3 regions of the Buttiauxella sp. BIGb0471 genome follow, and region 3 is predicted to be linked to each of the others. Evidence: predicted binding sites of a transcription regulator. Region 3 holds the regulator's gene; each other region holds the start of a gene.
The links. The regulator CRP, encoded in region 3, controls carbon source genes, mostly activating them, when cyclic AMP is high. The targets are predictions, from matches to a motif close to ATGTGANNNNNNTCACAT.
Positions count from the first base shown of each region.

Region 1: a site for CRP is predicted at 1,579-1,596, ahead of M2371_RS14435 (6-phosphofructokinase). Genes of this name have one in related genera too.
Region 2: a site for CRP is predicted at 1,931-1,948, ahead of azuC (stress response protein AzuC). Genes of this name have one in related genera too.

Region 1 covers NZ_JANUEU010000004.1:120,149-124,414, forward strand. Annotated here, with positions in the region: gene M2371_RS14425 (MFS transporter) at 1-739, shown strand, start outside; gene M2371_RS14430 (maltose acetyltransferase domain-containing protein) at 752-1,333, shown strand; gene M2371_RS14435 (6-phosphofructokinase) at 1,728-2,708, shown strand; gene M2371_RS14440 (PTS sugar transporter subunit IIB) at 2,720-3,034, shown strand; gene M2371_RS14445 (PTS sugar transporter subunit IIC) at 3,027-4,266, shown strand, end outside.
Region 2 covers NZ_JANUEU010000001.1:686,295-690,560, forward strand. Annotated here, with positions in the region: gene M2371_RS03215 (RpiB/LacA/LacB family sugar-phosphate isomerase) at 1-337, shown strand, start outside; gene M2371_RS03220 (MFS transporter) at 396-1,814, opposite strand; gene azuC (stress response protein AzuC) at 2,031-2,114, shown strand; gene M2371_RS03230 (ABC transporter substrate-binding protein) at 2,316-3,908, shown strand; gene M2371_RS03235 (ABC transporter permease) at 4,068-4,266, shown strand, end outside.
Region 3 covers NZ_JANUEU010000004.1:13,976-18,241, reverse strand. Annotated here, with positions in the region: gene M2371_RS13970 (YccS/YhfK family putative transporter) at 1-1,767, opposite strand, end outside; gene crp (cAMP-activated global transcriptional regulator CRP) at 1,958-2,590, opposite strand; gene M2371_RS13960 (OsmC family protein) at 2,905-3,309, shown strand; gene M2371_RS13955 (phosphoribulokinase) at 3,340-4,212, opposite strand.

The sequences.
Region 1 (4,266 bases), 110 kb from region 3:
GATGGGTTCAGGTGCGGCCGTGATTTTGATGGTGCTGTTGCTGGTCGCTCGCCCGCAGGCAAACCAGACCGCGCAGGTTATGGATTCTTTGGGTGCCAATCAGCGCCAGATTTCTGCAAAAATGGTCTTTTCGTTATTTAAAATGCCCAAAATGTGGATGTTCATTCTCTATGTGGTGGGTGTGGCATGCGTTTACGACGTCTTCGATCAACAGTTTGCGACCTTCTTTAAAACCTTCTTTGATACTCCGCAGCAAGGCACCCAAGCCTTCGGTTTTGCGACCACTGCCGGAGAAATTTGTAACGCGATTATTATGTTCTGCTCGCCGTGGATCATTAACCGCATCGGCGCCAAAAACACGCTGCTGATTGCCGGGGCGATCATGACCACACGTATCATCGGCTCGGCTTTCGCCACCTCCGCGTTTGAAGTGATTGCACTCAAAATGTTGCACGCGCTGGAAGTGCCGTTCCTGTTGGTTGGGGCATTTAAATATATTACCGGCGTGTTCGACACCCGCCTGTCAGCCACGATTTATTTGATTGGTTTCCAGTTTGCCAAACAGTCCGCGGCGATTTTCCTCTCGGCTTTTGCCGGAAATATGTACGATAAGATTGGCTTCCAGGATACCTATCTGATTCTGGGCGGTATCGTGCTGACCATCACCGTCGTGTCAGCGTTTACCCTGTCAAATCACAGAGTCCCGCTCCCACAAACTGCGGCAGCTCCGGCAAATTAAGGAAGAAAGAACATGTCAGTACGAAGAAAAATGGAAGTTGGCGAGCTGTATACGGACCACTGTGAAGGGTTGCCGGAAGAGCGCCGGGCAGGCAAAGAGTTGGTCTATGACTACAACATGACGCGCCCTTCGCAAGAGGCTCACCGTGCCGAACTGCTCCAGCAATTGTTTGGCAGCGTGGGCGAAAATTGCTGGGTCGAGCCGCCCATTCGCGTGGCTTATGGCAGCCACACGCATATCGGCAAAAACTTTTACGCTAACTTTAATTTCATCGTGGTGGACGATGCCACGGTGACGATCGGCGATAACGTGATGGTTGCACCCAATGTGACTATTTCTACCGCCGGGCATCCGATAGACCCGGAGATCCGCATCACCGGGCAGCAGTTCTCTTTGCCCGTCATCATTGAAGATAACGTGTGGCTGGGAACGGGCGTCATCATCAACCCAGGCGTGGTGATTGGCCGCAACAGCGTGATTGGCGCGGGCAGCGTAGTGACAAAATCTATTCCGCCAAACGTGGTTGCCGCAGGCGTGCCTTGCCGGGTGCTGCGTGACATTTCCGTGGAAGATAAATTGTCTTTTGCTGATTAGAATGCCCTTTTAAATGATGAAGACGGATGGCATATCCGTCTTCACGCTTATTTCTTTTAGACATCTAAATTAACCCCATTCCTTTTCAGCCATATAAAAATGCGTTAGTAGTCACATTTTTGAAAGCTAATAATTCCCCATCAAAACCAAATACACGCAGATATTATTAGTTTTCACCCACCAAGATTAATCCATTGAAATATAAAATATTTTCAACAAATTTTTTGCCTCCCGCCATTAATTAGCTGTGATTTATATCACAAAAAACGCCCCTTGAAACCCTCTGTCAATTACCTCCAGGCTTAAATGAATCCTGCTTTTGTGACATCCGTTGCAAATTCAAGTCTTGTTTAAAGGGAAAAATGTCTGCAAGCAAATAAACGAGGCGAGCGTCATGAGAATCGGCATGGTAATTAGCGGCGGTGATGTCACGGGAATAAATAATTTTGTTTTTCAGATTTCCCGACTGGCACAAGCAGAAATCGTTTTGTTTAACGGTGGTATTCCGGGTTTATTGCAGAATAATCACCAGGCTATTTCCGTACGAGATCTAGTGGATTTTTCTGTTGCTGCCATTCCGATTATGTCTTCAGGCAGAACTCATCGTAAATTAATGGGTAGCGAATATGAAACTATCGCAAAACAGTTAAAAACCCTGCATATCGATGTGCTTATTATGGCAGGCGGAGACGGATCCTTACAGTTTCTGAATAACCTTAGCGAATATGGTGTGAATTGTTTCGGTGTCGGTATGACTATCGACAACGATGTTTACGGCAGTGATTACACCATTGGTTTTTCAACCGCCTGTGAACAAGTCATTAAAGAAGTCGGCAAGCTGCGTAATACAGGCCGCGCTTTGCCAGGGCGGGTTTTTATGGTTGAGCTGCTCGGCGGCTACTGCGGTGAATTGACGCTGCAATCGGCGATTAAAAGCAATGCTGATTTTGCGCTCATCCCTGAATGCCAGCAGTCGTTGAGCGAACTGGCACACAAGATTAGCGCACGCCTTGAGACACAAAACAGCGTCGTAATCCTTTGCTCTGAAGGTTACACCAAAGAATATTCCCCCGGTTTCCAGGGGGCGATTGACACCATGATCAAACAGCTTGAGCCAAAAATTGGCGTACGAATTCGTAAGTCGATTATTGGTTATAGCTTGCGTAACGGTGACCCTACCTGCGAGGAAATTTATCAGGGCACTATTATGGCAGGTGAAGTCGTTCGTTGTATCCAGTCCGGCATGAGAAATAAAGCCATTATTATTAATTCGAGTAATAAACCGATCCCTATAGATTTAATCAGTATGCAAAAACGCCTCGTCGACACCGAAGGGCATCATTATAAATTAGCGAAGCAGCTCAATATTATTTGAGGAGACTTTCAATGCTTAAAATTCTTTGTGTATGCGGCTGTGGTTTAGGTTCCAGTTTCGCCATTGAAATGGCTGCAACTGCAGTACTTAAAAAACTTCAGATCCCGGCAGAAATTGATCACACCACCGTATCAGAGGCTGGGGCCTTTAAATCTGACATTATTTTAACGCAAAAAACCTTCGCCGATATTTTAACGGCCGATGCCAGCGAAGAGGAAATTAAACGCGTCATTGTGCTGCACCGTCTCACGGATAAAGACGAAATCGAACAAAAGATTGTCGCCTTTTTAAAAGAACGCAATGTGAAGGTATTCGACCATGAATAGCATCATTAACTTTATTGTTAAAGACCTGCTAGGACAGGCATCAATATTGATTGCCTTTATTGCCATGCTCGGTCTTTTGCTGCAAAAAAAATCGAAGGGTAAAGTCGCGGAAGGGACGTTTAAAACGCTGCTTGGTTTTTTAATCATGATGGCGGGTATCAACATTATTGTTGATACGCTGACTTTCCTGAACGACATCTTCACCCACGGTTTCGGTATGAAAGGCTACATCACCGATGTGGCCGCTATTGCCGGCCTTGCAAACCGTGAGCTGGGTTCCGAAGTGGCACTCACGCTGATGGTGATATTTATCGTCAACATCATCATTGCCCGCATCACGCCGTTTAAGTACATATTTCTCACCGGGCAAGCACTGCTTTGGATGGCAACGATTGGTGCAGTTATCGGCTATAAAGCCGGGCTGACCGGGCTACCGTTGATTCTTACTGGCGGGATCTTCGGCGGAATGATGGCGGTGCTGATGCCTGCTCTCGCTCAACCTGTGGTACGCCGCATTACCGGTTCTGACGATGTCGCTCTGGGCCACTTCTGCACTATTGGTTATCTGGTGCAGGCTGCGGTGGCGAAGGTTGTCGGCAAGGGCTCTAAATCTACCGAAGATCTGGTGCTACCGGATAACTTCAAATTCTTGCAGGACACTTACCTTTCGATGGCCGTGGTGATGATCCCTATGTACCTCATCCCGGCGCTGGCGGCAGGCCCGGAATACATCGGCCAATACTCCAACGGCGTGAATTACCTGATGTTTGCGTTTATGCAGGCAATTCAGTTTGTTGCAGGGGTATTCGTGCTCTATAGCGGTGTGCGTTTGCTGCTTAACGAACTGGTGCCTGCGTTCCGTGGTATTGCGATGCGCATCGTACCGGATGCCAAACCGGCGCTGGACTGCCCGGTGCTGTTCCCTTACGCCCCCAATGCCGTAATTGTTGGTTTCCTTGCCACAACTGTCGGCTCCATCATCGGCATGATTGTCTTCCCAATGTTTGGCCTGGCGATGATTCTGCCTGGCTTGTTGACCAACTTCTTTGCTGGCGGCACTGCTGGGATTTTCGGTAACGCAATGGGTGGCAGACGCGGTGCAATCATTGGCGGCGTAGTGCACGGCCTGTTTATTACCTTCCTGCCAGCCATCCTGGTGCCAATGCTTGAAAGCTACGGCTTTACCGGTGTGACTTTCAGTGATTCTGATGTGATCAGTAGCGGCCTGATTT
Region 2 (4,266 bases), on a different contig from region 3:
CTCTCAAATCAACAACGGTAATGCGCTGTCTCTGGCATTCGCGAAAGGGTTTGGCTGGGGTGCAGAACTGAACGTACGCTATATGTTCGAAAAAGCGTTCACAGGCCGTAAAGGCGAAGGCTACCCAATTGAGCGTAAAGAGCCGCAGGTTCGTAACGCCGGTATCCTGAACCAGGTTAAAGCCGCTGTTGTGAAAGAAAATTATCTGGATACGCTGCGTGCTATCGACCCAGAACTGGTGAAAACCGCTGTGTCTGGTGAACGCTTCCAGCAGTGTTTCTTCGAGAATTGCCAGAACAAAGAAATTGAAGCATTCGTTCGCGAAATCCTTGCTTAATCATTTCTGAAAATACGTAAGGCCAGCTTCTGCTGGCCTTAATTTTTTGTACTTTCACTCACTGCTTTTTAGACACGCTAGTTCCTGCATCACGGGGTAAACGCAGCAAATCGATTAGCCCAAGCAGGCAAATTAACGTGATCATCACAAACGAAATCTTGATCGAAAACCCAGGAATATGGGTAATATCCAGCCACTGACTGACTTTTTCCCCCAACCGAATTCCAATTGCGCCGAGCGTAATCCCCAACCCGACGGAAAGCTGCGTTGCCGTGCTGAATAACGTATTGGCATAACTCATTTGCGCGGATGGCACATCGGAAAAGGCGAGGGTGCTGATTCCGGTAAATTGCATTGAACGGAACATACCGCCAAAAAACAGTATCGCCATCGTCAGCCATGCGGCGGTGTCTGGGGTGAGAAATGCACAAGCCAGCAAAGAAGCGACGTTCAGCAATCCATTAATTATCAGCAGCTTTTTAAAGCCTAACGCGCGTATCAACGGTGTGGTTGCCGGTTTCATCGCGAGGTTCCCGGCAAATACCGCTAAAACCAGTAAACCTGAATGGAACGCGTCCATCCCAAAGCCAACCTGAAATAGCAGCGGCAGCAAAAACGGCACCGCACTGATGGAGGTTCGGAACAGCGAGCCGCCGTACATCGTCACGCCAAAAGTTTGTACCTTTAATGCTTCCAGGCGAATCATCGGGTGTTCTGCGCGTTTAAAATGCCTGAGCGAGAACCAAAGTGCCGCCGCACCCAGCATCAGAATACTCACTGTTGGCAGCACATTGACTTGCGATTGTCCGAGCATTTCCAGCCCGTACACCAGGCTAATCATGGCAATGGCGGTACTGGCAAAACCAATGCTGTCAAACGGACGGCGGGAATCATCATGGATATCAGGAATCAACCGCCATGCCAGTGCCATCGCGATTAACCCCAGCGGCAGGTTGATATAGAAAATCCAGCGCCACGACGCATAACTGGTGATGAACCCCCCGAGCGGCGGGCCAATGATCGGAGCCACCAGCGCGGGCCACGTTAATGTGGCAATCGCGGTTATCAACAAATGCTTGGGAGTTGTGCGCAATACGGCAAGTCGCCCGACAGGCACCATCAACGCGCCGCCAACGCCTTGTAAAATGCGCATGGCAACAAACTGTTCGAGCGTATTGGCGATGCCGCACAGCACCGAGGCGAAGGTGAAAATACCCAGCGCGAGCGTGAAGATTTTGCGTGCGCCGAACCTGTCAGCAATCCAGCCGCTGGCTGGAATCAACACCGCCAGCGTCAGCAAATAAGCGCTCATGCCAATGTTGAGATCGACGGCATCCACGCCAAATGTTTTTGCCATTTCGGGCAGCGCGGTAGCAATGACGGTTCCGTCGAGAAATTCCATGAAAAATGCGCCAGCAACCAACAGTGCCATACCTGAAATGCCACGTTTAGGTGCCGGAGAAGGGGTGTTAGTCATGAGTGAAACTCAAAATTAAAATAATGTTTTAAAAATTAATTGAGCCAATTAACCAGTTAAGTGTTGGATTTGCAAGCCATTTCATGTGACTGAGTTGTAAAATCCACAAGAAAAATGTGTGATATGCATCACAAAACTATTGATTTGTGTGACGGATGTCATATTATTAGCCCCATAACGAGCAACATCTGCAAAACAAAAAAACTGGAGCACACAATGAAAATGCGCAAAATCCTGAAAAGCATGTTTGAACAATACTGCAAGACCTTTAAAGATGTACCGCCAGCTGGCATGTTCTGATTTGTCAGCCTGAAGAAAAACCTGCTGCGGCAGGTTTTTTTATGCCTGAAATTTGGCTTTTAATTGTCAGTTGCTCGCGTTATATCCACATTTTTTGCTTTAGCACTTTTTCGCATAACGTTATGCGTTTTACACTTATTTACATTGTGGGTATGGCTGGTGCACTATGCGGTCTCTAATTGAGACGGAGTCCGTGAATAAATGCGTAAACCCCTGTTGTTATCTGCGCTGTTTGCCTCTTTGGCCCTGGCCCTTTCTGGCTGTGATGATGCGAAAACCGAAACTGCGGCAAGTCCTGCCCCAGCAAAACAAGCAGCCCAGGATGGCGGCAATTTAATTGTTGGCGTAACCACCGGTGACCCGTTAGCCATGAACCCGTTGTACGCCAGCGACCGCACTACGCTGACGATTATGCAAGCGCTATATGCTCCGCTTTATAGCTTCAACGGTGACAAAATTGAATGGGGCCTGGCTGAAAGCCTGACACCTTCAGAAGACAACCTCTCATACGTTTTAAAACTCAAACCGAATCTGAAGTGGCAGGATGGCAAAGCCATTACGGCTGATGACGTCGTCTTTACCTTCAACAAATTGCTGGATGAGAAGCAGCACAGTTTCTTCCGCAGCATGTTTGTTTATGGTGGCAAACCTGTTCAGGTCAGCAAAATTGATGACCAGACCGTTAAATTCACGCTGCCACAGGTGAGCGCGGCGTTTGTCGGCACCCTGGTTCAAATTTACCCGATCCCGCAGCATGTATTTGCCAGCGAAAATGGCGACCTGGAAAAGAGCACTAAAAACGATGCTCCAGTCGGTTCAGGTCCCTTTAAATTCAAAGAATATCGTGCCGGGCAATATTACGCGCTGACGCGTTTTGACGATTACTGGAACGGTAAACCCAAACTTGATGCCGTGACTTACCGTTTCGCTAAAGACAGCAACTCCGCCAATCTTGCGCTGCAAAATGGCGAAATCAACATGAAGATGATTGATCCGCAGGATGTCACTCGCCTGAAAACCACCGGGAAATTTGATTTCGTGATTTATCCGGAAGGGCGTCTGGCGTACATGACGTTTAACCAGAACATCGACAGCATGAAGAACAAGGCGCTGCGTCAGGCCATTGCTTATGCCATCAATAAAGACGAACTGGTGCAGGCGGCATTTTCTTCACTCGACTACGCGCAACCGGCTGCTTCTATTCTGACGCCAGATACGCTGTATCAAACCAACGATGTTGAACCCTATAAGTTCGATGCTGAAAAAGCCAAAGCGCTTCTAAAAGAAGCGGGCGCCCCGGCCAATCTGAAATTGCGCCTGGCTTATATCAACAGCAACAAAACCCAGGAAAGCATGGGGCTGTATATTCAACAGCAGCTGAAAAACGTCGGTATTGCGGTTGAGCTGATGCCGCTCGATGCTAACGCGATGTCCCAACGCAGCCTGGATATGAAAAACACCGATTATGAGCTGAGTTTGGGCGGCTACATTATGGGGATGGAACCTGACGGTTATAAGTCTCTGTATATGAGCAACGAAGCCTATAACTACGCGCATTATAAGAACCCGGCGCTCGATGCGTTGTGGAACCAGGGCGCGACTGAAACCGACAAAACGAAACGCGCTGAGATTTATAAACAAATCCAGCAGACCGTTGCTAACGACATGGCATGGTATCCGATTGCTTATACCAACGCGGTTGTTGCAGTAGATAAGCGTTTTGCCGGAACCAAAGAGGCGGAACCTAAGCCTGTTTACATGTTCCAGGACCTGTCAAAAATCTATCAACAATAATTAACTTTATCTTTTAGGGTCTCTCCTGAGAGGCCCTTTTTGATGAAGGTATAATGGTGGATGACGCTACGCTTATCCCCCCTACAAGGGCAATTCACTTTTTGTAGGTCGGATAAGCGTAGCGTCATCCGACATTGCTTGAGTCAATTTTGAGGCAGTATGAATAATGTTTTAGTCCGACGCCTGGCGCAATTAGTGCCGATGTTGTTCTTCATTTCGCTGGTATCATTTTTGCTGGTTAAACTAGCACCTGGTGACCCGGTTCAGGCCTATATCACGCCGCGTATGAACCCGGAGGATATCGAGCGTATCCGCCAGAGTCTCGGGCTTGATAAACCGCTATTTATGCAATATCTGC
Region 3 (4,266 bases):
TTCGACGATAAACTGGCTGTGCGTCACCCACAGTTTCATATCGGCAAGATAGTGCGAGTTAAATCCAGGTTCCTGCATCGCCTGGTTGAGCGAGTTGAATAAGGCATTGTGCGCCTGGTTGACCCTCATTCGCGAATACGCCAGCGGCGTGGGTTCCGGGTCACTGCTCAGAATCAGGCGAATCGCATCCTGATCGCGCTCCAGAGCATCGTGGGCGTTTTGGCGCAGCAAACCACTTTGCCATTGTGGCCACAGCCATACCATGCCGCCAAAGGCAATCAGGCAGCCGAGTAGCGTATCTATTAAGCGCGGAACGATGTACTGCTCGGCGCTGAGGGTGATCAGTTGCAGGGTGTAAACCGCCGTGACGGTAAAGCCAATTGTCGCCCAGCCGTAACTCTTACGAATGAACAAATAGCTGACCAGCGTAATGACCAACATCGCGGCCAGCGCGATATCTTGCGGAAAGTGGAAGTGCAGCGCGATGCCCGCTATCGCCAAACCTGCAATGGTGCCTGCCGACCGGTGAAGAATTCTCACCCGGGTTGCGCCATAGCCGTTTTGCGTCACAAACATTACCGTCATCAAAATCCAGTAAGGTTTAGGCAGATGTAAAAATCCCCCCAAAATACTGGCGATGGTCAGCATTACACCTAATCTGGCGGCGTTACGCAGCGCGGCGGATTTCAAAGATAAATAGCTTTTCAGTGCTGCCCAAAGTGGCAAACGACGCTGCCGGTCTTCCATCAAATCACGGATATACAACGGGCGCTGGGTGCGTAAAACTCGGCCAATCCGACTGAAGTGATAATGGCAAAATTGCCCAACCGGGTTATCCGGATTTTGACGCGCGATTTTCTCAAGGGCATCAATCTGTTTATCCATCGTGAACCGCTGCGGGAACCGATGATAAAGAATGTCGTCAGCCAGCACGCGTAAACGCGCTGCAATGGTCTGCGCGTTCCAGCGAATCACGGCTTCAGCGTGGCTTTTCTCAACCAGTTTTTGCACTTCGGCAGGTTGGTGAAGGCTGACGGAAATGTGTTCTTGTAAATCCAGAGCGACCTGAAACGCACGTAACAAGCGCTTGTAGCCATTTTGCTGGTTTGCCGCCAGCATGTGCAATTGCTGGTAGCAGACCGTGATCAGGTCAACGGCTTTTTGCTGCCGCTCCAGGAGCGGAGGCAGCGCTTTTTCAGGGTCGGTATGCTGCGTGAGCATCCCGTATTTGGCTTCGCAGTAATCCGCCAGTTGGCGATAGAGCAAGCTTAATGATTCGCGCAGTGGCTGCTCGCGCCACATCCAGAACCAAAACCAGTTAAACACGCCGTACCAAATTGTACCGCTGACATACAGCAGCATTGGCTTCCAGATGGGCATATTCCCCGCCATGCTGAGTGTAAAGATCGCGGCAATGAGTGAGGCGGGAAGCAGACGAGCATGCAGGGAGCTGATTTCTGCTGTGACGCCCAGCAATAGCGCCATCACAGCCAATATCACCGGCAACGGCACGGAGGTATAAAGCAATAAAAGCTGCATGATCAAACTGCTGACGGCAAACAGGCTACCGCCGACGATCAGGCGTTTGAAGAAGCGTTTATGGGGAGTATCAAGCCCTGCAATGTTGCAGCAGGCAGGGACTAAAGAGAAAAGCAGGCCGGACTGGAGATTGCCAAAGAGCAAACCTACTGCCACCGGAAGGCACAGCACCAGCGTTTGCCGCAGTGCGTAGTTAACTTCAGGATGGTAGATCAGTCTTCGCCACATAAACCCTTCTTACTTAAAGCTGCAGCGGCGTTAGCTGCGTTCATCCACCCGAATTACTTACTTGAGTAAGCTCATCGGGATGAACTCACTTGCTGCCTTGCTGCAGCTTCAATTAATCGGGTTTCGGATTTAGTTTTTTAGAGACAAAAAAGGCGTGTTATGAAGCAACACGCCTTTTTTGAGACGGAGATTAACGAGTGCCGTAAACGACGATCGTTTTACCGTGAGCAGAGATCAGATTTTGATCTTCCAGCATTTTCAAGATACGACCAACGGTTTCGCGAGAGCAACCCACGATCTGACCGATTTCCTGACGGGTAATTTTAATCTGCATACCGTCCGGGTGGGTCATTGCATCAGGCTGTTTAGCCAGGTTCAGCAGTGTCTGCGCGATACGACCAGTCACATCCAGGAATGCCAGGTTACCGACTTTCTCAGATGTCACTTGCAGACGGCGAGCCATCTGTGAAGACAGGCGCATCAAAATGTCTGGATTGACCTGAATGAGCTGGCGGAATTTTTTATATGAAATTTCAGCCACTTCGCAGGCACTTTTAGCACGAACCCAGGCACTACGTTCCTGACCTTCTTCGAACAGCCCTAACTCGCCAATGAAATCGCCCTGATTCAGATAGGAGAGGATCATTTCCTTGCCCTCTTCATCTTTGATCAGAACAGCCACAGAACCCTTGACGATGTAATACAACGTCTCAGCCTTTTCACCCTGGTGAATCAGTGTGCTCTTCGATGGATACTTATGAATGTGGCAATGGGACAAGAACCATTCGAGAGTCGGGTCTGTTTGCGGTTTGCCAAGCACCATGCGCGGTTATCCTCTGTTTTATAACTGGCTACCAACGACAGGACGCTAAACATCCTGTCTGGCGTTGCAAGTATTAGAATATTCCCCACCTTGGGGAGATGGCATGCAAGTCATTCTTGCTGCCTGTAATTAGTGATGTCCTCTGCATACATGCATAACGTCAATGTATCGATGTTGCATCTGGATTGTTTTAGCATAGCTTTTGACAAGTGTCTCCTATTGTCTCGTTTCAGCTTGACGCAGGTCGCCTTCCATTGCCAGATTTGCTGAATCTGCGTACTCTGAAAGACAATTTTTTCAACGGGAGAAGCAACATGCAAGCACGAGTGAAGTGGGTTGAAGGGTTAACCTTCCTTGGGGAGTCCGCTTCTGGACACCAGATTCTGATGGACGGTAATTCTGGCGATAAAGCACCCAGTCCGATGGAAATGGTTCTGATGTCCGCTGGTGGTTGTAGCGCAATCGACGTGGTTTCTATTTTGCAAAAAGGCCGCTACAACGTGACTGATTGCGAAGTGAAACTGACCTCCGAGCGCCGCGAGGAAGCGCCGCGTCTGTTCACGCATATTAATCTGCATTTCATCGTGACAGGCAAGGAATTGAAAGATAATGCAGTTTCGCGTGCGGTAGACTTGTCTGCTGAGAAGTACTGTTCCGTTGCGTTGATGCTGGAAAAAGCCGTAAACATCACCCATAGCTACGAAGTGATTGAAGGCTAGAGTGAAGTAAAAGGGCGGTGTTTAGCCGCCCTAATTATTGATATTCCGACCTTCCGCCAGGCGCTTAACTAACGGCGTCATGATCAATTCCATTGCCAGTCCCATCTTGCCGCCCGGCACCACTAATGTATTGATGTGGGAAATAAATGAGCCTTGCAGCATGGCGAGCAAATACGGGAAGTCGATATCATCCAGACCGCGAAAATGAATCACGACAAAACTTTCATCTAAAGATGGAATACCGCGTGCGGCAAACGGGTTAGAGGTATCTACCGTCGGTACGCGCTGGAAGTTGATGTGCGTGCGCGAAAATTGCGGCGTGATGTAGTTGATGTAATCGTCCATCGAACGCACGACGGAATCCATTACTGCTTCACGGGAATGACCGCGCTCGCTGGTGTCGCGCACCAGTTTTTGAATCCACTCCAGGTTGACAATCGGCACTACGCCAACCAGTAAATCGACGGCATTGGCGACGTCGTGCTGCGGGGTAACGACTCCGCCATGCAAGCCTTCATAAAACAAAACATCAGTCGGTTCTGGTAACGGTTGCCATGGAGTAAACGTGCCGGGAATCTGATTCCAGGGTACGGCTTCATCATAGGTATGAAGATATTTACGTGATTTACCCTGCCCGGTTTTGCCGTACTCAATAAACGTTTGTTCAAGCAAGCCGAAGTCGTTGGCTTCCGGCCCGAAGTAGCTGATATGACGGCCAAGGTCGCGCGCTTTACGAATCGCCATATCCATTTCAGGACGTGTGAAACGATGGAAACTGTCGCCTTCAACTTCAGCTGCACGTAGGTTTAATTGCTGGAAGATTTTACGAAAGGCGATGCTGGTGGTGGTCGTTCCCGCGCCGCTGGAACCTGTTACGGCAATAACCGGATGTTTGGCTGACATAAGGCAACAACTCCATGCGTAGTAGCAAGTTTGGTTGGGTGAAGGCAGTTGTAT